Regions from separate parts of the Bacillus sp. FDAARGOS_235 genome, predicted to be linked through region 1. Evidence: riboswitches for the same ligand, from Rfam matches in the RefSeq annotation. Region 1 holds a riboswitch; each other region holds the start of a gene.

Region 1 (10,259 bases):
CGTAACTTATTTATGTCTAAAACCGATGTTAGTTATACGGAAGCTCAATATTTAGCGACCATCATCAAGCCTTCCTTGTGGAGGAAGATGTACGGTAACTGTGAGGGCATCCACCTGCGAGTAGCGGGTTTTTGGACATTTACGAGGAGCGGCACGTGCGGGGGGTCTTATTTCAACTAACCTTATATAAAATTCCTACGGTGTACGTAGCTTATGCATGTCTTAAACCAATAAGTTTAATATGGAAGTTCAATATTTAAATGTAGCTAACATGCCATCTTTTTAAGAAGGAAGTTACAAACATTTGTGAGAGCATCCACCTGTGAGAGCAGGTTTATGGACATCTAGAGAGAACGGCATATGTGGGGCTATATAAAAACCTTACGTTTTATACGTAAGGTTTTTTTGTTGCATAGATATATCAATATTATCTTGATTCACCTGTGAAGTTTCCGTAATAAATGTAGCACTTTCTGTCTTCATCAATCTCTCTTGAATCCAAGGAGAATTCCATAGACATGCCGTCTCGCTGAATATATATAATATCTGAATGAAGAGATGGTAAAATTTCTTCGTAGTTCCATACATCTTGACTATCTACTAAGCTTGAACTCGTTTCACTTAGTTCTCTAATTTCAAAACCGATGTGGGAGTATGTAGGGTCTGAAGGGTCATTGGCGAAAACTTCTTTTTGAATATAAATAACTGCTGTTCCGTCTGGATCAACCGAAGTTGCAGTAACAACATAAGTATTTTTCTCTTTAATAAAATATTCACAAGTCATGCGTGCGATAATTTCAGAATTAGAAATATTGGCGTAGTTCCATAAAGCAGGATACCCCTTCGTTTCATCATTAAGTCGATATTCTAAGCGCATTTTATCCGATACGATAAACTTAACTAAATCTATATAATTCAATCAAATTTACACAAGTTAGTGCTTCATCGTGTTCTCGCAACCCCGAAGGGACGAGGGGTGTAACACTCCACACGAGGCAGTATCGTTACCTCCTATTATCAAGCATTTATTTTACCCATCTTGATAAATTTATCGAAGCATTTACATCCCTATCGTGATGGCTATTGCATGGAACACAACGCCACTCACGAATCTTTAAACTCCACTGTCCTTCTGGTTGAACTGAATGGTCGTATTTAACTCCGCAACATGAGCAAATCTTGCTTGAAGCGAACCATTTATCAGCTTTTACATACTCAATGCCATACTTCTCGCACTTGTATGACAAACATTGAAAGAAGAAGTTTAATTTTTGAAAGGAAAGTGCCTTCGATAGTTTTTTGTTTTTTAACAGGTTTGAGATAGATAAGTCTTCCACAACAATCCTCATTGGTTTGGTTTTCACCAATGTAGCTGTTGCTTGATGGATATGGTTATTTCGGATATTCGTAATTTTCCTAGATAACCGCAGGTGCTCAGCTTTCGCTTTTTCATATCCGGCAGACTGAATTTTTACACCATTTTTAAATCTCCTAGACATATCTCTTTGTGCTGACTTTTTCCTTTTCAAAAGTTTTTTAACCTTAGCATCTTTGTTTATATTTCGTTCTTTCATACCATTAGAAGCTACAAAAAGCTCTTTTAAACCAACATCCACACCAATCGACTCATGGGTTAGTTCTTGGAATTCAAAGGATTCTTCAAACCCTACACAAATCCACCAGTGACGACCATCAAAGGTAACTCTTGGATTTGATGTTTTTTTGTTCCTTGGTAGTTGTTGGCTTGTTTTCACTTCTCCAATAGACTGAATATGAACTACTTTTTTTCCTATAATCAGTCTTTCATAATTGGCATAAAATCCCTGGATTAAATCTTTTTAGATTTATAAGAAGTGTGAAAACCATTTTTGTACTTTTTGAACGAATTTTTCCTCGCCGTATCAAAATCTTTTGAAGCCTGTTTAGGAACTTGTGCGTTGATGTCATTTAACCACTCATATCTCTTTCACTTCTTGATCTTTGTAAATCGTTTCTGTAAAGCTAACTGTGAAACAGATTTTCCAAATAGCTTATAGTATCTATCACTCATTCTTTTACAATAGTTATAAGCGAATCTTGCAGCGCCAGCATGGTTTCTAAGCACTTTTTCTTGTTCAGGCGTTGGAATTAGTCTGACTTTCTTCGCCAATATCATCAGAAGCCTATTCCTTTACTGTGCGATTATTCGGACACTCATCTTTTAGATAATGAAAGATGGATTCCTCTGAATAGTAGCGTGTTCCACCAGCATTCTCGTAAGACTACTCGGATGCAAACCTGTTAATTCTGATACTTGACTAACTCGTAAAAATTTCATTATTATTCTTATCTCATTGAACCTACAATAGTACGTATGTTCGATATATTCAATGAGGTTTGATAGATTTAATTAAATTTATCTCGTTCAACTAAGGGCGCAATTCCTTAGCCAGTTCTCTTATGAACTTCTCATGTTTTCACATGAGCGCAGACTATATGTTTATCTCTTTAGGGATAGAGGATTTTTCCAGCACCATAGGCTTGTGATGTACTCTCGTCAGTTATACGAGATAGTCGTTGAACGTTCATCTTATCACTTTTGACTTAGATGATTCGAGGCGGAAGACCCATTGTTCTAATGTTTAGGATTTAACCTTGCATCATCTGATTGATTTTTTCTGCTTTCGCGACATTCACGCTCGCTATTTCTAGCCACGTTGTAGTTCAATCAGCTTTAGGGATTGCCCGCAGTTAACCCTCACTACTAGCCAATCACTTGACTAGCAGGGCTTACTGATATATTTAATTAACATTGGTTATAATCGGTTAAATAAATCGTAACAGTTAGTTACCCTCTTCTTCCTTTTTCTTCTACTTTATCATGCCATCCTATATAATAGGAATAGAATTTAAAAAGGGGAGTGCGAAGGTGACAAAAACGAAATGGCTAGTAGGTGGTGTCGTAACGTCTTTAATGACTGGCACTTTATTTGGTTGCGCACAAGATCTTCCCCCAAAACCGAATGATAATAGTTGTTCTGATTGGGATTGGGATGATGAACTTGGGGTATGGCAGTGTGATGATAGTAGTTCAGGTTATCGTGGGCATTATTTCTATGGTGGGCGATACTATCAAAATAAATCCACTTTTAAAAATTCATCGGCGTTTAAATCGTATCAATCGTCTGCTGAATTTAAAGGTGGAATTGGAAGCGGTTCAAAGGGAGGATTTGGAGGCTAAAATATGTCGCAATACATAAGGGATCGAAAAGAATTTTATTTAAAATATCCGAATTTTTGGTCGGATTTATATGAATGTGAATATAGTTTGTTTCATGTTTTTTCTATAACAAATCAGACTTTGGAACAATTACACTTAGCGACTGAACGAATGGGTAAAATATTTTTTAAGACTGCTAGACTTTTGCGAAATTTAAGTGACGAACAGCTTCTTGAGCTTGGTTTTCCTCCTGCGAGCTTATCATTCATTAGAATGATAGGATTATTTCCTGAATCTGTTATTTCACGATTTGATTTCGTTATAACGGTTGATAACCAAATTAAAATGCTTGAGTTTAATAGTGATACACCAACTTTTATTATGGAATGCTTTCAAATGAATGGAAAAGTTTGTGAAAACCTAGGTTATGATGATCCAAACTCGGATCAAGAACGATTACTATCTTCTGGTGTTACGAAAGCTGTAATGGAAGCGACAAAGGGATTAGACAATCCAAATGTTGTTTTTACAGCACATCATGAACATATTGAGGATTGGAATACGACTATGTATTTAAGTCAGTTATGCCATGTTGAAAATAAAGTAGTGCCAATGTCAGAACTTAGAATTACGAAAGATGCTCTAGTTGATAAAGATGGGGCGAAGATTGATGTTTTATATCGCCAAACGTATCCGATAGAAGATTTAATTGAGGATCAAGATCCTGAAACAGGAGATTTGGTAGGTGTGGAACTGCTGCAACTTGTAAAAGACGGAAATCTCTTTATTATAAATCCTTTGTCTGCCTTTTTACTTCAGCCAAAATCAATTCAGTGTCTTATTTGGGGATTAGCAGAAGAAGGGGCTTTTTATACAAATGAGGAACAACAGTGGGTTAAAGAATATATGCTACCTACATATTTAGAACCAGATTTATTTTTAGGAAAAGGTTCTTTCGTTCAAAAACCTTCGTTTGGTAGGGAAGGTGACACAATTACAATTCGCGATAAAGACACGAATATTATGATTCGAAATGCACATGAAACATATAAAACGTCATTGCCGATATTTCAAAAGTATATAGAGCTTCCAGTTGTATGTTTGGAAACTGAAAAAGGAGTGGAGAAACTATCGTATGTGTTTGGGGCGTTTTTAATCGCTGGAAAAGCGAGCAGTATCGGTATACGTGCTGGGGAAAAGATTACAGGAAATGAATCTTATTATTTACCAGTAGGTATTAAGAAGGGGGAAAATAAATGATTAATTTTTTACTATATTTAGCAGTATCACTCGCACTTTTATGTATAGGTTTGTTCCTTATGGAAGTGACAACGAAAGTGAAAGAATTTAAGTTAATGGCTCAGGGTAACAAAGCGGTCAGTTATGTACTTGGAGGAAGGGTACTCGGGCTAGCTATCGTTTTATATTCAACGGCCGCTAATTCCATTTCACTTTTGGATATGGTTTCGTGGGGAGCGGTTGGTATTTTGGCCCAAATTATTGTTTATTATTTAGCTGAGTGGCTTACACCACGCTTTAATATAAATAAAAGCCTTGAAGAAGATAATCAAGCAGTCGGCCTGTTTCTTATGTTTTTATCACTTTCAATTGGTATTGTAATTGCTGGTTGTGTAACTTACTAAAAACTTACGTTTTATACGTAAGTTTTTTTCGTTCGCTAACTTGTACTATATATGAGAAAATAGGCTAACAACAGAGAGGGCTTTTCTGTAATAAGGAAAAGTTTCCATACAAAGTGTTGACATCTATTTTAAATAAGAGTAACATTTTCTATGTAATTAAAATAAGTCTCTGTTAGGTGAGGCTCCTGTATAGAGAAATGCTACTGCCCAAAAATGTCGAGAGACGCCAATGGGTCAACAGGAATGATCGAATTAAGGTTTTTCTTAACGTAGCTGGTAATGAACCTATGCTATACAGTGCTAAAACTCGGCGAGGGAGAGGTCCGTAGATTTCTAATTATATTAGGAATCGTTTATTTGTGTATGCAATGACCTTTGCTCTCTTATGAGTAAGGGTCTTTTTTGTTACCAATCTATGAGTCATTTCATAATATAAACTATAAAAATAAACGAGGAGGTGAGGAGCATGTCAAATTCTGACTCGGTTCCGTTACCCATATACTTCAAATCAAAAATATATGATGTAGGCAGGAAACGACTTGTTCCTCCCTCTATATTTATCATAATGTAGCGTTTATATACATAATTAAGCGCTAGACACTTTCACGGTAAAGTGGATAAATTGAGAAACAAAGCGTTTCTTCCTATGTTGTAAAGGAGGAGACGATAATATGTTATATGTAAACAAAACTGTGGGTAACACGTCATATAAACAAAGTAAAAAATCAATGAAAGAACAAACAATGCTTCAAAAAAATAAAGATTTATTAATTGAAATTGCAACAAGAGATGTAAAATCTGTATTTGCGTATTTTAAAACAACAAGAGACGGATTATCTATGAAAGAGGCGCAAAAACGTATTCAAGTATACGGTCGAAATGAATTGACTTCAAAAAGAGCGCGTATTGCAGAAGTAATAATGAAGTTAAGTGGAATGATTCCAGGTTTTTCAAAACAACATGTGCGTGATCAATTGCAATGTGAAACAATTACTGTGTCTAGAGTAGAATGTGCTAGTAGTACAGGGCTAAATAACGAACTGAAAATGATGAAGTTACCAGTACAAGAACTTGTACCAGGAGATATGATTTTTCTTTCAGAAGGTGATATAGTACCGGCAGATGTACGTATCATTTATGCAAATGATTTATTGGTAAATGAATCTGTGTTGACAGGGAACGATGCAAATGTTGAGAAATTTGAAAGTTGCTACCACCTTGAACGTAAAAGATTTATTCCATTAAAACGGATGAAAGACTATAATCCACTTGAACTTGAAAATGTATGTTTTAAAGGTACTAATATTATTGGTGGAAATGCAAAGGCTGTAGTTGTTTCAACAGGTAAAAATACGTATTCAGGAATACTTCATACTTGTTGCAGTAGAACGTCTTAATGTGTTAATGATGCTAAATATATAAAAACAATGTATAATAGACAAAGTTGAAAAAACGTAGAATGGTAATCTATTTATATAACCTTACGTGATAACGTGAGGTTATTATTTTTTGTTAGTAGGAGAGGAATTATGAAAAAAGTATTATTAGTTGATGGTATGGCACTATTATTTCGTGCTTTTTACGCAACAAGTGTCTACGGACAATTTATGAAACGACAAGATGGTACCCCGACGAACGGGATTCATGGTTATATGAAGCATTTATTAACAGCAACACAAGCAATCGAACCAACGCACATTGTAACGTGCTGGGATATGGGAAGTACGACATTTAGAACGGAATCTTTCTCGAATTATAAAGCAAATCGTGCAGCACCGCCAGAAGAATTAATTCCGCAATTTGATTTAGTGCAAGAAATGACTGCGAAATTATCTATGCCTGTAATAGGCATGAAAGGTTATGAAGCGGATGATTGTATTGGTACGCTTGCAAAACAATATTGCAATGAAGCAGAAGTTTATGTTTTGACAGGTGATACAGATTTACTTCAACTTGTTGATACGAATGTTACAGTTATGCTTCTTCGTAAAGGAATTGGAAATTACGAGTATTACACACCGGAAAAAATCATGGAAGAGAAAGGTGTAGAACCTTGGCAAATTGTCCATGCGAAAGCTTTCATGGGAGATACGAGTGATAACTATCCAGGCGTAAAAGGTATTGGTGAAAAAACAGCGTATAAGCTTATTCAAGAATACGGCACAGTATCGGCAGTACTAGAAAATATAGCATCATTAACGAAAGCGCAGCGTACAAAAATTGAAAGTGATTTAGAGAATTTAAATATCTCTTTACAATTAGCGCAAATTCATTGTGAAGTTCCAATTTCATGTTCGTTAGAAGAAGGGTTACACACAATGGACGAAGAAAAACTACGCTTTGTATGTAACGAAATGAATTGGGGAAGACCTGAAATGTTAATAAACATGTTATAAATACTAGAAAGACCGATTTAGAATGAATCGGTCTTTCTTTTTTTGTTCACAAAGTTGTCAGAAAATAAACGGAATTTTCATGTGAAGTTCAAATGGATTTCACAACAATCAATTATTATAAGTCTACACAGATAAATCCTTATCCCGCATTAACGGGCGGTGGGACTTCTATATCAATATTATCGCTGAATAAAGAGTGATGATGGAAGAGTAACTCCCTGTAAAGGCCCGATTGATGTAGGCTAATAATTAGTGAGGGTACATCCTTTCATTGATTAAAGTTTCAAGTTATCTTTTATATAAACCATCCCCCAAGGAGGAAAATAAACATGCGAAAAAAAGTGAGAAAATCCTTTAAACAATTATTAATAGAAAATAAACAATCCCTACTAACTAATAAAGAGAATATGAAAGAAATTGAAGAACGGATTGAGAAACGACATGTAGCATATAGTGCTGCTAGCAATTGATAATTTTGTTTATGAAAAAAGCTTGTAGTTTGGATATTATCCGAACTACAAGCTTTTTCTTTTTTGATTAACGCCACCAAATCCAAGTCCAAAAGTAATTTCGTATATTTCGAGGAGTAATGCGTATGAAACGTTCACCGTCAAAGAAACAATTAAAATTTGGTAGTGTGTCATCTGGATTTTCTGGAATAAAGGTGACGATGTTTTCGTTACTTGTAACGGTTACTGTAATTGGTGGATCGGTAGGCGAGATTTGAAGTTGTAAAGAAACGTTTGCTGTGTTTTTAAATTCATTATGAATAGGTGGACTTATCACTTGTACTGTGAATAACACGATAATTGTTTCGTTCGGTTCCAAATTAGTAGCGACTAGGAAACCGATATTCGGGTTCGCTAATGGCGAGCGTTCCCCATTAATGAAGACAGTGCCGTTTATAAATTGTAAACCTGCTGGAATGGTGTCTTGTAACGAGATATTTGAAAGTGAAATCTCGGAAGTGTTCGTAATACGCACCGTGTAATCAAAATATTGATTTAAATAAGCTGAGCTGACGGAAGCATTTTTCGTGACTGTTGCAGTTGCAAATTGAACTGGTATACGAACAATATTTGAATTAACAATGAAAGTAATAATTGGATCCTGTGGTGTCAATTGAAAAGCAGCGGTAACTATTGCAGAATTTATAATTGTACTGTTTGAAGGAATAGAAGTTACGAGAACTTGAAATGTTATAGTTGCTACTGTATCTGCAGATAAAGAACCAATATTAATACCAGTGTCTGGACGAACATTTGGAACTGGAGTACCGTTAATTGTTACACTGTTTTCTATAAATGTTGTACCAGCTGGAATACTGTCTATAACAGAAGTACTGATTGTCGGGATTGGGGAGTGATTAAATACCGCTAATGTGAATGTAATGATATCTCCTATAACGGCGATAGATTTGTCTGCTGTTTTTTCAATGCGAACCATCGGATCAATGACTGTCGTTGTAACGGTATTTGTTTGTTTTGTAATTGTAATAGGTGGTTTTGTTGGATCGATGATAACGGTATAGGAAACAGAAGCATTATTATTAATTGTAGATTGAAGAGTAGAAGAAGATATTGTCACTTGGAACGTAATAATAACAGATTCATTAGGAGCAAGATTACCTAATGTAATACCATTTTCAGGATTCTCATTAGGCTGATTGATTCCGTTAATCGTAACACTACCAACAACAAAAGTCGTATCTATTGGTAAGGTGTCTCTGACAAGAAGGTCTTCAATCGTTACATTACCGCTATTCGTAATCGTAATTGTATACGTTAAAGTTTGACCAGGTAAGGCATTTGTTACACCAACAGATTTTATGGCAATGACATTATCATTTTGGACAGTAGTGGTGACGGTATTTGTTGTAGTCGTATTTGTAACAGGGATGTTATTTGGGTTGACTATATAGTTAAAAGTAGTAATTGCGTTGTTGTGTAGTTCGTTTGGTGTTGGAATAGAAGTTACAGTTACTTGGAAGGAAGCGATAGCATTTCCACCTACCATTATAGTGCCAATTGGTATGCCGCTTACTGGATTCACTCCTGGAAGAGTTTCTCCGTTTACAATGACGCTATTTTCAATAAACGTAGTACCTTGAGGAATAATATCTTGAATAACTACATCATTTGCTGCAACATTACCAGTTTGATTTAGGGTAATCGTATACGTTAACGTATCACCGACCGTTGCAAATGCAAGGTCAACAGCTTTATTACTATTTAAATTCGCGTGATGAATTTCTGTTACGGCAGCTGATGAAATAATAGTTTCGGTAATAGGTGGTTGATCTGGTACTGTGTATTCATATTGAATTGTACTCGTGTTAGAGATTGGGTTTGTTTGCGGAATGGAAGTAACCCGTACTTGGAATAGAATAGTTGCTGTCGTATTAGGCGGAATGCTATCAATTTGTATACCGTTAAGTGGGTTGTCATTTGGACGAGCGTTGCCATTCACAATAACACTATTCTCTATAAAGCTCGTATTTGCTGGAATGATATCTGTAACGATAATGTTTTCCACTTGTATATTTCCGTTATTTATGATGGAAATTGTATAAGGAATGATAGTTTGTAGGTCAGCATATTGGATAGGTGTTGTTTTTGTCGCAATTACATTAGCAGAAATAACTTCAGTGAAGGTAATGTTACTATTCGATATTTGTTCTTCCCCGTTTATCGTATAACGAGAAGTTGATTGATTTTGAACATGGCCGCTAGCTGGAAGAGCTACGACTGTAACAGAAAATGTGACTGGGATAGAAATGTTAGGAGCAATCGTTCCTACGAGTATACCGGTACTTGGATTGGCGTTAAGCTGTGGAATGTTATTTACTAAAACGCTACCGTCTATAAAGGTTGTTCCATCAGGAATGTTGTCTGTAAATACAACAGCAGTAGCATCCGTATTTCCTGTATTCGTTAAAGTTGTTGTATAAGTTAAAATGCCACCAATCGTTACAGAAGTCAAATCAACAGTTTTAAGTGAAACGATATCAGCATCATTAAT
Region 2 (10,259 bases), 2.5 Mb from region 1:
TAATTTTTCTTTCAGTGCAAACAGTACACCTGGCACTGTTCCAGCAGAACCTGCTGTTGGTGTTGCACAAATAATCCCCATCGCCGCGTTTACTTCATTTGTTGCAACAGCTTTACTCACTGCGTCCAAAATCGTATCTCCAGATAAGCCTTTTCCGCTCTTCATATACGCTTGAACTTTTACAGCATCACCGCCAGTTAAACCAGTTGGTGATTTCACGCCGCGAATACCACGTTCTACTGCTTGTTCCATCACGACTAAGTTCTTTTCCATACCAGCAATTACTTCTTCACGTGAAATATGTCTTGTTTCCATTTCACATTGAATCATAATTTCTGCGATTTTTACATTTTGTTCTTTAGCTTGCGCCACTAGTTCCGCTGCGTTCCGAAACATGGTGTGTCCCCCCTGCAATTAATCCATAATAGTTACTTGACAAATATTTTGTTGCCCTTTTATTTCTTCAATCACTTCATCTGCTAACAATTCATCTGTTTCAATGACCATAAGCGCTCTTCTTCCTTTTTCTTTACGAGAAACGCTCATTGTACTAATGTTAATCTCGTGTTTCGCAAGAATGGAAGCTACAGCTGCGATAGCACCAAAGCGATCGTTATTTACAATAAGTAGTGCTGGACTCGTGCCTGTTAATTGAAGATCGAATCCGTTTAATTCTACAACTTCAATTTTACCGCCACCAATTGAGCAAGCAACAACTTCAATTTCCTCTTCACCTTTATACAGACGAATTTTCGCTGTATTTGGATGCGGAGCATTTGCATCTTCTTCAATGAATTCCACTTCAATCCCGCGTTCTTTTGCAATATCTAACGCACTTGGAATACGTAAATCATCTGTTTCAAATCCAAGTATTCCACCGATTAGCGCTACATCCGTACCGTGACCACGGTATGTTTTTGCAAATGAACCATATAATGAAATGCTAACTCTCTCTGGCTCATGACGAAACAGCTGACGAGCAACTTGCCCCATTCTTGCCGCGCCTGCTGTATGTGAACTTGATGGACCAATCATAACCGGACCAATAATATCAAACACTGAGCGGTACTTCATCATAACTCCCCCTAAACCTCTATGAAAAAAATTTATTCTACTATTTTATTAAGCTGCCACATTTGTTGCTGTTCCAGTTCTACCACGAATTTGTTCCGCTGTACGAATTGGATAGTTTTTGAATAAAATGAACCAATATCCTGAAATAATACCAGATACCATAATACATAAGAAATATAGCATTACTTTCATTTAAAACGATATAAGATAACCAGCAATAAATCCTGGTAGCAATCCAAAGTTTAACACAGAAGCCATTGCAAGCATAGCATAAACAGGTGATATAACCATTGTTAATACAACTAAATTTGCACCCGCTACTCAACCTAGACTACCTGCTGATGTTCTGAACTCTTTTAAAGAGTGGTATACCAATTAAATCCCCACCAACTTATTATTAAAAAAGCTTCTACTAAACCACTTGCAACAGCTACACTAGCTAATCATACCGTTTAGCTAAAAAGTAAAAAAGACTTAGTACAAATAATGATATCTTTCCTATTATAATCTCCATATTACTCTCTCATGTTTTAGTCAACTTCACTTGTTACGACAATGACTAATATGCATGTGACTTATAATAAATTGTAATCTGCCCTCATTATAGCTTGTTTTTTATAAAACGCTTACTTTTGTTGAATTTTAAAAGTTCTGAATAAAAGTCCCTTTCTGCTATTTGTATTACTTGTATGTCATCTGACTTATATAACAGTTTTTCTAAATAATCATTATTACGTATTTTTATCCTATATATTCAAACCATTCTAAGTTTCTGTATCATCCAAGTTTAAGTATAAAATAATAACAGTTTTATTTTTAAAATTTTTTAGACATAAAAAAATGGTAACCTAATGTTACCATTTTTTCAAAAATCATTATTTTTCTACTGGAAATGATTTTAAATCTGTCGCTATTTCTGTATTAGGAAATAACTCTCGTGCCTCTTTCAATAATTCCTTATATGTATCTCCTTGATAACGAGAACTAATGTGAGTTAATATTAATCGTTTCGCATTTGCATGAAGTGCAATGCTCGCAGCTTGCTTAGATGTGGAATGAAAATAATCATGCGCTTGTTGTTCATCGTCTGCCGCAAAAGTTGCTTCATGAACAAGTACATCAGCATTTTGTGCTAGCTCTCTACTCGCTTCGCAATATCGTGTATCACCTAAAATGGTAATAATTCTTCCCTTTTGAGGCGGACCGATAAAATCTTTTCCATTTAGTATCGTACCATTCTCTAATTCAACTACTTCTCCATCTTTTAAACGCTTAAAGATTGGCCCTGGTTTCACTCCCATTTCGAGCAATTTATCGACTAAAAGAACACCTTGTATATCTTTCTCTACAATACGATATCCAAAACATTCAATGCCATGTGACAATTTTTTCGTTTCTACATAAAACTCATTATCTTCAAACACAGTACCTTCTTCTGTTATCTCAACGATTTCAAGTGGATATTTCACATGTGTCGTACTTACTGATAATGCCACTTCAATAAATTGTTTAATTCCTTTTGGTCCGTACACTGTTAATTTTGTTGTTCCACCTTGAAACGAACGGCTACCCAATAAACCCGGCAATCCAAAAATATGATCGCCATGTAAATGCGTAATAAATATTTTCTCAATGCGGCGTGGACGTACAGACGTATGTAGTATTTGATGTTGCGTCGCCTCGCCACAGTCAAATAACCAAGTCTGTCCTCGTTCTTCTAACAACTGCAAAGCAATTGCTGAAACATTCCTTCCTTTTGAAGGAACACCTGCACCAGTTCCTAAAAATACAAATTCCACTTTCTTTCCTCCAGCTCTTTATATAATCTATCTTTCATCTTACGGAATGTTATTTCAAATGGCAAATTGAATTTACATAACCAATCATCTAGACAACTATATAACACGAACGTTATACTCAAAAAATTTAGCTATCGTTCGTGTTTTGTGGTAAAATGATTGTACTACATTTTAAGGGAGCGTTTTATTATGAAAGAAGTATTTCGTTTACAAACTGATTTTTCATCTTCATTTGATCGCTGGGTAAGTTCTTTCGTGTCTGATCACCCAGCACAATTAGAATGGACGACTTTAAAAGAATTAATCCATGAATATACAACATCACATACAAATGAGACATTACCAACATATATTTCTTCAGCTTTAACATATTACGCACAACGCGTTTCAACAACAAATAACTCAGAAATTGTTATTTTTGAAAATCCTACAATCTCATAATCTATTATAAAAAGCACTGTAATGAGTGCTTTTTATTTATATTCATTATTTTTTATTTTTCCAACTTATTCTCAAAAAATACAACTTATTTCATACTATATACCCTTCATAAATCTATTTGATTTTTCAAAAAAACAGATTAAAAAGATATTGACACTACGATTTTACAGTGCTAACATTCAACATGTAATTGAATATGGTCTCTGTTAGGTGAGGCTCCTGTATAGAGAAACGCTGCTGCCCAAAAATGTCGAGAGACGCCAATGGGTCAACAGGAAAGGTCGGAATGAAGGCCTTTTTTAACGTAGCTGGTTTCAGTACCTATGCTATACAGTGCTAAAACTCAACGAGGGAGAGGTGCATGTATTTTGTCATACACAAAAACTGTTTTTAGCTATGTTTACTAACAGGCTTTCGTGTGGACGTTTTTTAACTGTGAATTCAGACCTTTACTCGTTGTGAGTAAAGGTCTTTTTTATGTCTTTATGCACCTGACTATGAAACAAACATAGCATATTCAGAAACTATTAAATTGGACGGAGGTGAGGAACAGTGGCAAGTGATGATTCGGCCCAGATACCCATATGTTTTACGTTAATATTTCATCATGTAGGTAGGAAAGAAGCTGTTCCTCCTAATTTTAAATAGTCGAGTAACAGTTTGTTTCCTCCTTCATGCCAGAGGAGGAACTACCGATGTTTAATTTTCAAAGACAAGAAACAAAGCATGCTTACGATCAAGATAGCATGCAAACAAATAACAAAGTATTAGTGGAAGTTGCAACACAAGATATAAACTCTGCATTAAAACTTCTAGAAACTACAGAAAATGGACTCTCTAAACAAGAAGCGTCCCGTAGACTTTCTTTATATGGTCCGAACGAAATTGCTCATAATAAAACATTGCCGTGGTACATTCAATTTCTGCTGGCATTTAAAAATCCATTTATTTTTGTTTTATTAGCTCTTGGAGCGCTCTCTTTTTTCACAGATGACATGCAAGGAACAATTGTCGTATCTGTAATGGTACTTCTAAGTTCAGCGATTCGCTTTTTACAAGAATTCCGCTCTCAAAAAGCCGCGGATAAATTAAAGGCGATGGTTCGAACAACCGCGAGCGTCTTTAGAATAGATGGATTTGTACACGAAACAAAAAACGTAACGAATTTAAATCGAAATTATACAATAGAAATTCCAATTGAAGAACTTGTACCTGGCGATATTATTTCACTTTCAGCCGGTGACATCGTTCCAGCTGATGTGCGTATTTTATCGGCTAAAGATTTATTTGTTAATCAGTCTTCATTAACCGGGGAAGCACTTCCTGTAGAAAAATACGAAAACTGCTACCATACAGAAAACAAGCATATCTTACCAAAAAATATGAAAAAAAATTTCAATCCACTCGATATGGAAAACCTTTGCTTTATGGGTACGAATATTGTAAGTGGTAGCGCAAAAGCTGTTGTCGTTTCAACAAGTACCGATACGTATTTCGGCTCTTTAGCGAATAAAGTAATCGGGAAGCGCGCAGAAACAAGCTTTGATAAAGGTGTAAACAAAGTAAGCTGGCTCTTAATTACATTCATGCTTATTATGGCGCCCATTGTCCTTCTCATTAATGGATTCACAAAAGGTGATTGGCAAGAAGCTTTCTTCTTCGCTATCGCTATTGCAGTTGGTCTTACACCTGAAATGTTACCAATGATTGTAACTGCTAATTTAGCTAAAGGTGCTGTGAACATGTCTAAGCAAAAAGTTATTGTAAAACAGCTAAATTCTATTCAAAACTTAGGCGCGATGAACATTCTTTGTACAGATAAAACTGGGACATTGACAGAGGATAAAGTTGTTCTTGTTAGACATTTAGATCCTACTGGTAATCCATGCAATCGTGTATTACAGTTTGCATATTTAAATAGCTTCTATCAAACTGGATTGAAAAATTTAATAGATAAAGCTGTTATTGAGCATACAGAAGAAAAACAAATGTTCGACCCTTCAACGTTTCAAAAACTAGATGAAATTCCATTTGATTTTGCCCGCCGTCGCATGTCCGTCATCGTCAAAGACATCTCAGGTGAACATACAATGGTTTGTAAAGGTGCCGTGGAAGAAATTTTATCCATTTGTAACTACACTGAATCAAACGGAAAGATTGTTCAACTTACCGAGGAAATGCGCTCAAATGTCAAACAACTAAGTGAGACATTGAATGGCGAAGGTATGCGTGTAATTGCTGTAGCTTATAAAAAAAATAGAAAAATAAATGATAAAGAGTACGCGGTAAAAGATGAAACTAATATGATTCTCGCTGGATATATTGGCTTTTTAGATCCACCGAAACCATCTGCATCTGTTGCTATTCAAGCATTACAGAAACATGGTGTACAAGTAAAAATTTTAACTGGTGATAATGAAATTGTTACAAAAAAAGTTTGTAAAGAAGTTGGATTGGATATTGGTGAGCCTATCCTTGGCTACGAGATCGATTCTTTACCAGATAAAGCATTAGCAAAACTAGCCGAAGAAACAACAGTGTTCGCAAAAATAAATCCAATGCAAAAATCTCGCATTATTCGTGCCTTACAAGGGAACGGTCATACAGTAGGTTATATGGGGGATGGTATTAACGATGCCGTAGCATTACGTGATGCTGACGTTGGAATATCTGTTGATACTGCAACTGATATCGCAAAAGAGTCTTCCGATATTATTCTACTTGAAAAAAGTTTAACTATATTAGAAGCGGGTATTTTAGAAGGACGCACTACGTTCGGAAATATTTTAAAATATATTAAAATGACGGCTAGCTCTAACTTTGGAAATGTATTTAGTGTGTTAGTGGCCAGTGCTTTCATTCCCTTTTTACCGATGCTTGCCATTCACCTTTTAATTCAAAACTTGCTTTACGATATTTCACAGCTGTCTATTCCATGGGACAAAATGGATAAAGAATTTTTAGAAAAACCGAGAAAATGGGATACTGCAAACTTACGGAACTTCATTATTTGTATCGGCCCAATTAGTTCCATATTTGATATTATCACATACGTAGTCATGTGGAATGTCTTCGGTGCAAATACACCTAGCGAACAATCATTATTCCAATCTGGTTGGTTTGTCGTTGGACTGCTCACACAAACTTTAATCGTTCACATGATAAGAACACAGAAGATTCCATTCATTCAAAGTACTGCATCAGCACCGGTACTGTTATTAACCGCTTGTATTATGGCAATCGGAATTTATATTCCATTCTCACCACTTGGTGCGGCTGTTGGTTTACAAGCATTACCACTTAGCTATTTCCCTTGGCTAGTAGGAATACTATTAGGCTATGCTTTCTTAACACAATTCCTGAAAAAAGTTTATATTAAAAAGTTTCATAGCTGGTTATAAAGTGAAACTTTAATCAGTGGGGGTCTTACTGCCCGCAAATAGCGGGATAAAAACGAGAATGAGTGGTACTCCCCACTCATTCTTAAAAACATCACACGTACTTATATGTATGGAGGTGACCATGATGGTATGGTATGACATTGTATTAAGATTATTTATCGCAATTATTATAGGTGCTTGCATCGGAATGGAAAGGCAATGGAGACACCGGATGGCCGGTTTACGGACAAATGCTCTCGTATCACTTGGTGCCTGTATATTTGTTTTATTATCCGTCATGCTTGATCATGATGCTAGCCCCTCACGTATTGCTGCTCAAGTTGTTAGTGGGATTGGCTTTTTAGGAGGCGGTGTGATTATCCGTGACGGTTTTAGTATTAGAGGATTAAATACTGCGGCTACTTTATGGTGTGCTGCTGCTGTCGGTACTCTTACAGGCGCTGGTTTTCTCCTTGCAGCTATATTAGGTGCAGCCGGCGTTTTACTAGCAAATATACTACTTCGCCCGATCGCTCTCTTTATGAATAAAAAATCAAAAGAAGAATCACCTGAACAAACAAACTACTTCCTTTCTCTTACTTGTTCCGAAGAAAATGAAGCACATATTCGTTTTTTACTCATGCACATGGTAAGTACAGAAGGTCTCGGTTTAAAAGAGTTATATAGTGAAGATGTAGATTCTAAGCAAAAAGTCTGTATACAGGCTACATTACATTGCAAGACAAATGCGGCTATCTTAATTGAAAAAATAGTAAGTAGAATGTTATTAGAATCTGGCGTTACTGCTGCTGGGTGGAGGACTTCTTTAGATTTAGAAGCAAGTTAAATATGAAAGGTGTCATGCTATTTACTACTTCATGACACCTTCTACATAAACTTATTTTCTAACTTTTGTTGAAACGACTTCTCTTGCTTACGTAGTAGTTGACTACCTCGTTGTAAAAGCGGTGTTCCATACTTATCATTAATTTGATCAATGACAGCAAGTAGTGGTTCTTTTTTCGCATCCTCTTCAAATGAAAACAAATCTAATTGTTTCACCGATTCTGTCTTCCACTCTATTTCAGTAGCTGTAACACCTAATAAACGAACGGAATCACCGTCCCAATGTTGCTTCCATAAACGGGATGCTGCTTGAAAAATATCGCGTTCTTCCCAAATTGCATTTTTCAATTGCTTACTCCGTGTTACCGTTCGCCTATCATGGTATTTAATCATAATTTGAATATTATAGCTGACAAGAGTTCGCTTTTGTAATCTTTTACTCACTGATTTTGATAAACGTTCTAACATATCAAGTAACTCTTTCTCTTCATCCATATCCTTTGAAAAGGTCGTCGAATTACCGACACTTTTATGCTGTCCCATTTGACTCGGATCAACTTCTCTATCATCCATACCTTTTGCACGCCTTTGTAAATCAACACCGTGCTTTCCAATTTTAGCGCGAATGATATGCTCGTCTCCCTTTGCCAATTGTTCAATTGTCTGTATATGAATATCATTTAATTTTTCAGCTGTTTTCTCACCAATTCCATGCATGGCTCCAACTGGAAGTGGCCAAATCAATTCTGGAATATCACGTTTTCGAAGTACAGTAATACCAAGTGGCTTTTTCATATCTGAAGCGGTCTTTGCTAGAAAAAGATTTGGAGCAATTCCAATACTACACGGAAGCTGTAACTCTGTTAACAACGCTTGTTGAATCATCTTTGCTATTTCAAGAGGCGAACCGAGTGCATAGCAATCTGTAATATCTAAATATCCTTCATCTATAGAGACTGGTTGTATCTTTTCTGTAAAACGGGAAAGGATTTGAAACATTTGAAATGAAGCTTCACGATATAATGTAAAATTTGGATGCCTTACAACTAATTGTGGGCATAACCTTTTCGCTTCCCAAAGAGGCATCGTCGTACGTATTCCATATTCTCTCGCCTCATAACTACACGTTATAATAATTCCTTTTCTCTCTTTTTCATTTCCAGCAACCGCTAATGGCTTTCCTTGTAATGATGAATCATGAGCAATTTCAACAGATGCGAAAAAACAATTCATATCCACATGTAAAATAACACGGCCATTTTTCGGATACATTTCTCGCATAGTACTCCCCCCTCAAAAGAACATTTGTTCCTTCATTATACCAAATTCATGTACAATATAATAATTACTTATTCTTTTTATCCTTATTTTTGCTATACTTAATACGAAATATGGATATTATTGTAAAATGAGTGACTTATTATGAAATCTAATAGTAAACTTAACTCTACCTTTCTCATTATTATATTAATCCTCTTAATTAATTACTTACTACTCCCCATTTTTAATATTAATACAGCTGGACTCCTCCCTCGTTTACTAAGTATCGTAACAACTTATATACTGCCATGGATTTTCTTATATTGGTTTATCCGCCTAGTGAAAGCAGTTGAATCAAAATAAAAAAGACGTGTAAACCATAATTGGTTCACACGTCTTTTTTATTTTATTACTTCGCTACTTCTTCAATAATTGCAACAACTAATTCTGCTGTTTTCACTAATTCTTCAACAGGAATCTTCTCGTTTGTTGTATGAATTTCTTCATAACCAACCGCTAAGTTAACTGTTGGAATACCGTGTCCTGCAATTACGTTTGCATCACTTCCGCCACCACTTTGGTGAAGAGAAGGTGTGCGACCAATTTTTTCAGCTGCACGTTTTGCAACTTCTACAACGTGGTCGCCATCAGCAAATTTAAATCCTGGGTACATAACGTTTATTTCAACGTCTGCTTGACCACCCATATCTTTTGCAGTTGTTTCAAATGCTTCTTTCATTTTCGCAACTTGTTCTTCCATTTTCTCGTTGATTAAAGAACGAGCCTCTGCAAAGATTTGTACATGATCACAAACGATATTTGTTTGTGTACCACCTTCAAAACGTCCAATATTTGCAGTCGTTTCAGAATCAATACGACCAAGTGGCATCTTCGCAATTGCTTTCGCTGCGATCGTAATTGCAGATACACCTTTTTCTGGTGCTACACCAGCATGAGCTGTTTTCCCGCGAATAATTGCGTTCACTTTCGCTTGTGTTGGAGCTGCAACAACGATTTCACCAACTTTTCCATCGCTATCTAATGCGTAACCATATTTCGCTGTAATGCGCTCACGGTCTAATGCTTTTGCACCAACAAGTCCAGATTCTTCTCCAACTGTAATAATAAATTCAATTTTACCATGAGGAATATTTTTCTCTTTTAACACACGAATTGCTTCAAACATTGACGCTAATCCTGCTTTATCATCCGCACCTAAAATTGTAGTACCATCTGATACGATATATCCATCTTTAATAGAAGGCTTAATTCCATTACCAGGAACTACTGTATCCATATGAGAAGTAAAGTAAATTGTATCCACGCCATCTTTTGTTGCTGGTAAAGTACAAATTAAGTTACCTGCACCATGACCAGTTACAGACATTGTGTCATCTTCAAATACTTCTACACCTAAATCTGTAAATTTCTTTGTTAATACTTTGCAGATTTCTGCTTC
Region 3 (10,259 bases), 280 kb from region 1:
GATTTTACTTTTGTCGATCTCTTTCTAAATTCTTTTTTACCCAGCGTAATAAGTTTTTTTCCTATGTCGCATTGTTCAATACAATACTGTTCTACATCCGTTTGATATTTACAATTTTTACAATATTCATCCTGCAAACGTATTATTTTTACTTTTTTCGCGACCGCTCTCATATCGTATTCACTCCGATTTGATTTATATATATCATAATTTTACGAGCGTACTCTTGCAATTTACGTTAATCTCACAATTAATTCCAGTAAAAGCTCTACCAATAGTCTTATTCCCTGTCCTTTCTTAGCAAAATTTCCTGTTGGCAAATATCATTCCACTTTAATTTCCTAAAGGGTAATTTTATTTAGAATTGTTAACTTGGAACTGATAAATATCCAAAAATGAATGCATTAATAATTCTGTATTCCTAGAAGAATGATAGTAGCCATCACTATCTTTGAAATGGAATAAATTACTAGTGCAATAACTAAATGAAAGGAAAATAAATCCAAACAACAGGTTTTATTTGCTTTTGTAGGCATTCTAACAATAGGAGGTGTTTCGTCTGTTACAGGTTGCCCGCCAATCTGTAGTAAAGCTTTACTTAAATGTTTTCTCTTGAAAACTGTATTTTAAATGTACTCTATACGTAAATTGATTCATTTTTTGCATCCGTATTCTTTGCTTCGTGTATCTTTTGCCTTGTCTTTAATGCTTTATATTTTCAATGATTGCTTTTTCTTTTGATTTAATAATTTCTATCTGATATATATTACTATTAATTTCCTAATATTTTTATGCTTATCTATATAATAAAAAGAATTTTAAGAATTGAGACCAGCCAATTATATATATATTTTCTCAGCCATTATGAATGCTTCATCCCTTGCCACGGATTTTTACAATGTTATATTTTTTTTACTGTGTTTATTTTATTGTTTAGCAATAATTCTAATGAAAAAACAACAGATTGATTTACGGAATCAGTCTGTCCAAAACGAGAAAGAATTCATCCATTAAAAATAGAATCTTATATTGATAATTATATATTATGATTATCAAACTTAATTTTATTGAAAATTGAAATATTAAGTAGTATTCCTATTGCTATTAAATTAACCATTAAAGAACTTCCACCAAAACTTACAAATGGAAATGGGGTACCCGTAAGAGGAAGTATTCCCGTAATACCGCCTAAATTAACAACAGATTGCATACCAATCATACAGCCTATACCAATTGCTATAAAACTTCCAAAGGGATCTTCACATAGCTGTGCAATTTTTAGTGAGCGAAGAACTATAGCTAATACTCCGGTCATTATAATGAATACACCAATAAATCCTAATTCTTCAGAAACGATTGCCATTATAAAATCAGTATGTGGTTCTGGGAGATAACCAGTTTTTTGAATGCTATTTCCGAATCCACGTCCAATAATTCCTCCTGAGCCAATGGCAATAAAAGAATTTACAAGCTGATATCCATTCCCTTGTGCATCAACAAAGGGATTGAGAATCGTAGTAATACGTGTCTTTTGAACTTCTGACAAACTAAATTGAATCAAAAAATATAAAATAGGTAACCAAAAAATAGAACCGAGTATAGTTCTTTTAATTAATAGATTTATATTTATTCCCGAGCAAAGAAATATGCTACAACCTATACCTAATATTAAAAGAGCAGATCCTAAGTTTGGCTGTTTATAGATTAGGAAAAAAATTGTAGCTAAAAAAAATAAAAGTTTTCCGCCCCCAAACCAAGTTTGTTTAACTGGTCCTTGTCGCAATGCAAAAAAACGGGCTGTTACAAGTATTGTTCCTAATTTAAGAAATTCAGCTGGCTGTATTCCAAAGATCCAAGATTGAGCATTATTTACGACCTTTCCTTTCCATAAAACCATAATTAACAAAAAAATTCCCCCAATCATAATACAGGTTGAGACTATTCGTTTTTTCCATATTTCATATGGGAGAATAGCACAAACTATTAGCCCAATTGTTCCTAAAAATAGCTTTGTTAATTGAGAATCGACAAAGTGCCTACTGTTATAGCCGTAATGTTGAACAGCTACAATGGAGCTCGCGCTATACATCATGATAATACCTAAAGTACATGTTATGAATAGAGGGAGGAGCAATAGATAATCGAGTTTTAATATTTTTTTCATTTTTATATCCTCCTGATTTACATTAACACTTAATATTACATTTGCTAATGAATAGAATCTTGTTCTCACCAATTAATAAATAGTATTTTTGTTTTGAGAGATCCTATCGCTTACACCCTGTTTTCTTACGTAAAAATCCCCCTAGTTACATACTAGGGGGATTTCAAAATGGCATGACTAAATAAAGCTTTTCTCCCCCTAGTAGAGCTTTGGCACTATACAACGTAAAGTAATGGAAATTCATTACTTAGCTATCTTAAGAAGAGCCTTAATCCGACAATTCCTGTTCTACCCATTGGCGTCTTTCGACATTTTTGGGCAATAGCCTGTGTTTGTATAGGAGCCTCACCTAACAGGTTTAGCAATATAAATTTTATGTGTTAGTTTCGTGTAGCCAGCATAAATACTTTTTTTTTGCTTGTCAAGTAAACGTATTGCTAACTTTATATTCTTTATTGCTTTATAAATCTTTGAGAAATGATTTGAGAAATTGTATTTAATTGTCTCATATAGATACATATTTGCGATTTGGAATGTATAATTTGATTAAGTAGTTTAACCATATAAATTTGATAAACAGTAAAGAAGATTTTAATCATAAAATAAGATTTTTTGAAGAATGTTCTTTTGAAGTACGGTATGATTAATGATGCAACTTCTGCTATAAAGTTACAAATTAATTATAAACAATAAGTTTCTTATACGAAATTTCATATGTTTTATAACTTTTTTTCGAACTAATTGTATTTAAATTTTATATCTTTTAAGCAGAATTTCAAATTTGTAATAGAATCTAATTACATTTCTCTAAAAAAGAATTTTTTATGAATCAAATCGAAAGTTAGTTGACAAATATTAAATTCTGGTTTAAATTTTGAAGTAATTCAATAATCTTTGTTAGGTGAGGCTCCTGTATAGAGAAACGCTGCTGCCCAAAAATGTCGAGAGACGCCAATGGGTCAACAGGAACGGTCGGATTAAGGCCCTTTTTAATGTAGCTGGTTATAAAAACCTATGCTATACAGTGCTAAAACTCAACGAGGGAGTGGTATACGATTTGATAGAAAGACACCTCTGGGATTTTTGCAGAGCTGTCTTAATAATCATTTATTTGTATTGTAAAAAAACCTTTACTCCTTTTTGAGTAAGGTTTTTTTTGTTTAATGTTATTTATTTTTATCTTGTCTATATTCAAAAAGGAGGTAGTTCTAAATAATAAATTGATTGCAATGTAACTATTAATGCTCTAATCAAAATTTAGACAGGTAAAATAATACAAAACCACTCATGAAACTCTAGAGTCTCCCTTAGCAATATGAGGAGGAGTTAACATGAAGAAATTATTAAATGAATTACTTGTAACCCAAAATGATTTGGATGCAGATAAAGTTTTACGTCATCCGTCGTATGATGTTGCGCAAGAAATAAAACGGTTTTCAATTGAAGATCAAGTCATATTACTAGATAAGATTCCTGTATTAAAAAGCTCAAAAATTCTTCAACATTTGAGTATAGAAGAAAAATATAATATCTTAATTCACTTATCTGAAAACAAAGCTAAAAAATTACTAAATTTACAACCGATTGATGAAACAGTAGATCTACTTCTAGCGGTTCATCCGGAAAAACAAGCTCAATTAATGGCGTATCTAAATAAAATTACAAAACATAATGTAAAAAAGTTAATGGCTTTCAAACCTGAAACGGCAGGAAGTCTTGTCACAAGTGATTATGTTGCAGTTAGAGGGAATTGGTCAGTAAAAATGACATTGAAGTACATTAGGGAACATTCTGAAAATGTAGAATCAATTTCTTATATTTATGTTCTTGATAGTCATGGTTATCTTAAGGGAATCGTTTCCATACATGAATTATTACTAGCAGCAGATGAAGAGATATTATCTAATATCATGATTCGAGAGGTGATTTCAGTACCTGCTGAGGTTGATCAGCAAGAAGTTGTAAAAAAGCTACTGAATTATAATTTAGCAGCAATACCCGTAACAACAGCAAATAATGAAATGATTGGTATTATAACATTTGATGACGTAATGAATGTTATGGAAGCAGAGGCTACAGAAGATATCCAAAAGTTAGGTGGAAGTGAACCATTAAATCAATCTTACTTTGAATCTAGTATTTGGAGCATTTTCTTTAAACGCCTACCATGGTTATTGCTTCTTTTTGTTGCTGAGGCATATACAGGTACAGTACTAAAGTATTTTGAAGACGAAATTGAAACAGTAGTTGCCCTTGCTTTCTTTGTTCCATTATTAGTAGGTACTGGAGGGAATACAGGAACACAGGTTGTAGCAACAATTACTCGTGCAATCGGTATTGGAGAGGTGAAATTTAAAGACATTTTCCGTGTAATGAAAAAGGAATTTGCAATTGGTATGCTTCTCGGACTTGCACTTGGGGTAGCTGGGCTCATTCGTGCTTATATGTTAGGGGTTGGAACAGAAGTTGCACAAGTTGTAGCAATCACTTTATTATTTATTGTTATTTGGGCTTCGCTTGTCGCAGCTGTTTTACCTTTAATTTTGAGAAAATTTAAATTAGATCCTGCAGTCGTTTCTGGTCCATTTATTACAACATTTGTTGACGGAACAGGATTAGTAATATATTTCTTGGTTGCAAAAACGTTATTAAATTTGTAAATATACACTGAAATAAATACGAAATGTAGAATAAGTATTTTGCCTTGCTTGCTAAGACATAGTGGGGAACTCGGGAATAAGGAGAACAAACACTTTTGTCTTTAGGTAAATAATATTTTAAAGGATTCATTGAATGTAATTAATGCCGGAGGATAAAACTATGAAACATCTAAGAAAAATCTTCAAACGAATTTTGCTCCTTCTTTCTATTTTCATGCTTATTGGCATAGGAATATTATTTGGTACTAACTATGGCCGAGATTTTCGTGTAACAATTGCTGGGAGTATACTAACTTCTCAGCATCCACAATATGCGAAATATACATTCCTATCCCAAAAGGAACTAGATAAATTACAAGATAGAATTAATCATCCAAAATGGTTAAATAGTGATGAGAATATTTATAAAAAAATAGCAGGAAAAAGATTAGAAGAATTAAAAAATCAGCCATTAAAAATTGACGTAGAAACGATTAAAAGTAACAAAGATAGTCGCTTTCTTTTCGAAGGAAAATTAGTCACTATTAGTAACCCTTTCAATGTTAAACTTGTTAGCCATCAAGGAACACAGGGCGATAAAAGAGGAGAAAAAATTAGCGTAATGGCAAAACGTAATCATGCACTTGTTGCTGTGAATGCAAGTGGATTTGCCGATGAAACAGGAAGGGGTGGAGGAAATATTGCAACTGGAATAGTAATAGAAAATGGGAAAGCAATTGATACAAATATAGATAAAAATACCCCTACAATTATTACGGGCTTAACAAAGTTTGGACAAATGATAACAGGGAATTATTCTACCCAACAACTTTTGGATAAACAAGTTGTTTCAGCAGCAGGATTTATGCCACAGTTAATTGTTAATGGAGAAAAAATGATTACAGAAGGAGACGGTGGTTGGGGCTCTGCTCCCCGAAGTATTATGGCGCAAAAAGAAGATGGCACAATAATGTTTCTAGTGATTGACGGTAGGCAGACACATAGCATAGGAGCTACGTTAAAAGAGTGTCAAGATATTCTATATGAAAAAGGAGCAATAAATGCAATGGCTATGGATGGAGGTTCTTCTGCTACGCTATATTTAGGAGGAAAGGTTATAAATTCACCTTCTACATTATCCCATGAAGATCGTTATTTACCGAATGCTTGGATAGTAACAGCAAACCAAAAACAAGAAATAAGGGTGACAATAGATGGGGAAAAAATAGATACTAAAAAATCAGATGAATTTGATGCAAATATTTCAACTGATTTATAAATTCTTAAATAAATGAAGGTTTAATTAAAGTTTAAAAACTAACATACAAAGAGTGTAATAAAATTGAAAGTTTTATCATTTAACATTCATTAAAGAAAAGCGTATAGAGATACTCAATCATATGGAAAATCTCCAAGAAGTTAAAAGAAGGATAAATAATGTATACAGCTTACACTCATATTCAATTATATGCTTTTAATCTTATAGTATTTGCTACAGCTATGTGAAATGGACAACCTGTAAAAATAATTGTTGTGATCAGATGAGTAAAGATTAATGTGCAGAGTGAATTAGAAATCATACCTGAAGACATTTCATCAAACATCAAAGCAACACATTAGTCGCTTTGATGTTTGTAATGATAAAAGGGTGATAAAAAACATAAACAATAGGTGTATCAAGCAAAGGGATAATACACCTTAAAACTACATTGTTAAACAACATGCGTCATCGTGTAGTATATCTTATTTATTTTTAATTATTTTAGGTTCAATATTACATCTTATAAATCGTTTTTTCTATGATTTCCTAATTTCCAACTCTCGTCTTTTTATTCAATCATAATTACTATTTTAAGGATGTTAAAGTAACTCCAATACTAAACGTAAAAGGAATAATAAAAGGCATATGGCATTTTGTGTCACTCTTTTTTACACTTCATAACAAATAAGGATAAAAGAACAAAGTAAGTTATGCTTTTAACCTTTACTGATAGGAGAAAATGTTTGTATAGACCCACATACTTATTATTTGGTAATGTATGAAAGAAATTAAAATGATGAGATATAGACTTATAACTAAACAATTGAATTAAACAATAATATTTTGAAACAAGAGTAAAGTTAAGGTGGGGATAACTATGAATGCTAACCAAAAAACGTCCTTATTGGCAGCATGGATTAGTGTAATTAGCAATATATTTCTGACTCTCATCAAAATTATAGTCGGTTTACTTTTCAAAAGTCAGGTATTATTAGTCGATGGGATTCATAATGCTGCCGATGTTGTAGCATCCGTAGCCTCATTGGGATCAATGAAAATTTCAAACCAGCCAGCTGATGAAGATCATCCTTATGGACATGGTAAAGCAGAAGTTATATCATCAGGAATTGTAGCTGTAATTTTAATTTTAGTGGCTTTATTTATGGTTTATGAATCAATAAAGTCATTATTTGAACCAGCGACAGAACCCCATATAATTGCTTTTATAGCAGCGATTATTTCATTAATATGGAAGCAAATTTTATATGTATACACAATACGAATTGGTCGAAAAACAAGAAGCAACGGGCTTATAGCAACTGCTTATGATCATCTTGCTGATGTTTATGCCTCAATTGCAGCTGTAATTGGAATAGGTATTGCTTTGATAAACAATACCTATTCCATTCCATATGCAGCTTATGGGGATCCTTTAGCTGGTATTATCGTTTCCTTTTTCGTAATAAAGTTAGCGATTAGTATGGGGAAAGAAGCAATATATATATTAATGGAAGGTGGTATTCCTACCGAGAAATGTAGTGAATATAAGAGAGTAATTCAGGCCCATCCTTTTGTAAAAAGAATTGATAGAATGCGCGCACGTGATCATGGTCACTATGTATTAATTGATATTAGAATTAGTGTTCCGGCACATTTAAGCATCCAGCAAGGACATGATATTTGTAGGGATATAAAAACTACTATTATTAATCAGAACCCAGAAATATATGAAGTACTAATTCATTTAAACCCATGGTATGAGGAGAAGTAGGTTTAGTGAATTATAGATAGATATAAGTAAGTAGTTAAACCGTCCTTTTTAGATATTGGAGAATTGGTCGACTTGTATAATGTCCATAATTAAAAAACATTTATAGTTATGAGTACAATACATCTCAACTACATTATTTATAGAAGAAAAAACGTCCTATTAAAATATAGGACGTTTTTATCTATGATTTACTAATTTCCCAACCTTCGCATGTTTTCTCTAATTCAATTACAATTACCTTTTTAGAATCTTTTTTATACAAAGCATCAACAAAATCTGAAAGATAAATATCATTGAGGGGAATGAATTAATATATGAGGGTTCATTTTCAATATTTAGCTCTCAAATGAAGCAACTTTAGTATTCACTCAAAAGTCCATTGTCTATGAAACAACTAAATTTTTAAACGGCTTTAATAGACATCTACCATTTACATAGACGGATGTCTATTGTATTTTTGGCGGCAAGATTAAATAGCTTTTTTGTTACTTTACAATAAAGTATACTTAATATTAGTAATTCATGTAATTAGGAGTGGTTTCTATATTTAGAGAAAATACAAAAAGGATACTTCTGTCATTAGTAACAAATCCAATACTAATAATTGTATACGGGATTTTTTGTTATGAGTTGGCCTTATACTGTCAGTACGGAAGAATGAATTATAATATTTACATTTTGTTATTATGTATAGTACTTTTTATATCCATAACTACATTTACTACAATGCGGGTGATAAAAAATAGAGAATATGAATCTAAAAAATTAACTAATTCAATAGCATGGAGATCCATTTCTATTATCATTATTGTTGCAATTACATCATTTTATGGGATGCAGATTTATAAAAGTGCAATAAATTACAATGGCAAATTGGCATGGTTTGTAGAAAAGTTAAAACATGAAAGGTCAGTTAAACTTAAACATAATAATATATATAAATCTGGAGTAGAAGGTATTTTTGAAGATATAAATAAAAAATATCCTTTGCCAAAGAAATTGTATATGGCAACTGATTTTGATCTTACATTTCATTCAGATGGAACAATTACAGCGTTTGATACATTTGTTTATGGGAAAAATGTTGATGGGAAAGAAGAAACTTATTTAATCTCTTATAATGAGAAGAAATCAGAAGATATTACTATAATACGAGACGGATACGCAAAGCCTGATTATAATGATGATAAATTAGTAGAACCTTTAATTAAAACGGTTAAGGCGATTCCAGTTAAGCAAACGGTCAAAAAATGGAATGAAAGTAAGTATGGGTTGATTTATTATGGAAAAAGAAATTGGGGATCCAATACAGAGGGAATTATTAATATTACTAAGGATGGTAAGGGGCAGAGTCTTAAAGAAGCAGCTTCTGATATCATTGGATATACTGTATCTATATTTGTCCCTGGAAAAGAGAAAGAGCTAGTCCCTGCTAGATATAATTTAATAAGTGACGCAAGTTGGAGTAAATCAAAGACGCCTCCAAAAGAAGATAGGCTTAAAGAGAAGGAACAACAAGATTTAAAGAATGAAAAAGAACAGTTTTTCCTATCGAAAGAAGTTGGTTATAAACTAAATATGACAGATAAAGCATTAGGGAGCGCCTTTTATTCATTAAGCAGGACTAGTGATGAAGGGAAAACATGGGAGGTTATTAATCCAGACCCATTTAATAGGGGGATTGGTAGTGTATCAGGAATCACTTTTATAAATGATAAACTTGGTTTTTTAGGAGCAGTTAGACCTTCTGGTAATGAGGGAGAGTTATATCGCACAGATGATGGGGGGGTATCTTTTAAAAAGGTAGAATATCCGCCGCATGAAGTGAAATTAGATTATACACAGTCCGCAATAAGTCCTTTTGATTCTCCTAGTATGCCATATGAGAAAGATGGGGTTTTTAATATGTTAGTTGGACAAGGGGCAGATGGAGACTACAATGGCGATAGTAGTGCACTTTATCAATCAAAAGATAACGGAGAGACATGGGAATTTGTAGAAGAAGTGAAAAAAAAATAGTCAGAATGTTCTTTTGAAAAATAAGGTAACTACTCAGCTATACATTTTATTTAGAAGTTTGGTAAGGAGTATAATTCCAGCGATGAAGATAAAAATGGACCTACACCTCGCTGCCTTTCTTTGTTTTAAAGCTTGCGCGTGGCAGGAATAGGCACTGACTGCCTCTATGCATGGCCAGTCCCTCTCGCCCATTTAAAAAGATGCTTTTCTGGCTTTTTTCATAGAGGGGCTGAGTAGTTACTAAAAGTAAATAATTTAAATCGAACCATAAGCTTGCCGGCAAATTTATGGTTCGATTTTTTTTAGGGCAAAGATATCGTTCTAAACGGGTATCACCACATCGCTATCAACTTAAAAGAGTGAACACCAAAAAAATGAAAAAAGAGCTGACTTTTGATGAGTTTA

Evidence for each region. Region 1 has a riboswitch for magnesium ahead of A6J74_RS08870 (P-type ATPase actuator domain-containing protein). Riboswitches for the same ligand answer to the same signal wherever they lie in the genome.
Region 2: another riboswitch for magnesium. It lies ahead of mgtA (magnesium-translocating P-type ATPase); the one in region 1 lies ahead of A6J74_RS08870 (P-type ATPase actuator domain-containing protein).
Region 3: another riboswitch for magnesium. It lies ahead of mgtE (magnesium transporter); the one in region 1 lies ahead of A6J74_RS08870 (P-type ATPase actuator domain-containing protein).

The regions. Positions count from the first base shown of each region.
Region 1 covers NZ_CP020437.2:1,416,767-1,427,025, reverse strand. The annotation lists RNA gene ssrS (6S RNA) at 1-168, shown strand, start outside; RNA gene ssrS (6S RNA) at 190-373, shown strand; gene A6J74_RS08900 (hypothetical protein) at 428-877, opposite strand; partial or broken gene A6J74_RS30390 (RNA-guided endonuclease InsQ/TnpB family protein) at 1,026-2,155, opposite strand; gene A6J74_RS08885 (hypothetical protein) at 2,909-3,220, shown strand; gene A6J74_RS08880 (glutathionylspermidine synthase family protein) at 3,224-4,459, shown strand; gene A6J74_RS08875 (DUF350 domain-containing protein) at 4,456-4,842, shown strand; M-box (ykoK) riboswitch at 5,004-5,169, shown strand; gene A6J74_RS08870 (P-type ATPase actuator domain-containing protein) at 5,514-6,239, shown strand; gene A6J74_RS08865 (5'-3' exonuclease) at 6,372-7,238, shown strand; gene A6J74_RS08860 (FbpB family small basic protein) at 7,568-7,708, shown strand; gene A6J74_RS08855 (DUF7507 domain-containing protein) at 7,776-10,259, opposite strand, start outside.
Region 2 covers NZ_CP020437.2:4,161,095-4,171,353, reverse strand. The annotation lists gene sdaAA (L-serine ammonia-lyase, iron-sulfur-dependent, subunit alpha) at 1-396, opposite strand, end outside; gene sdaAB (L-serine ammonia-lyase, iron-sulfur-dependent subunit beta) at 415-1,074, opposite strand; gene A6J74_RS30510 (hypothetical protein) at 1,123-1,257, opposite strand; gene rnz (ribonuclease Z) at 1,950-2,873, opposite strand; gene A6J74_RS23810 (DUF3932 family protein) at 3,063-3,314, shown strand; M-box (ykoK) riboswitch at 3,510-3,677, shown strand; gene mgtA (magnesium-translocating P-type ATPase) at 4,010-6,715, shown strand; gene A6J74_RS23800 (MgtC/SapB family protein) at 6,840-7,541, shown strand; gene A6J74_RS23795 (DNA polymerase IV) at 7,583-8,821, opposite strand; gene A6J74_RS23790 (hypothetical protein) at 8,963-9,163, shown strand; gene A6J74_RS23785 (tripeptidase T) at 9,210-10,259, opposite strand, start outside.
Region 3 covers NZ_CP020437.2:1,139,175-1,149,433, reverse strand. The annotation lists gene A6J74_RS07485 (helix-turn-helix domain-containing protein) at 1-173, opposite strand, end outside; gene A6J74_RS07480 (FtsW/RodA/SpoVE family cell cycle protein) at 1,037-2,164, opposite strand; M-box (ykoK) riboswitch at 2,352-2,528, opposite strand; M-box (ykoK) riboswitch at 3,051-3,218, shown strand; gene mgtE (magnesium transporter) at 3,496-4,824, shown strand; gene A6J74_RS07470 (phosphodiester glycosidase family protein) at 4,985-6,082, shown strand; gene A6J74_RS07465 (cation diffusion facilitator family transporter) at 6,942-7,835, shown strand; partial or broken gene A6J74_RS30650 (DUF4878 domain-containing protein) at 8,017-8,106, opposite strand; gene A6J74_RS07455 (WD40/YVTN/BNR-like repeat-containing protein) at 8,370-9,854, shown strand.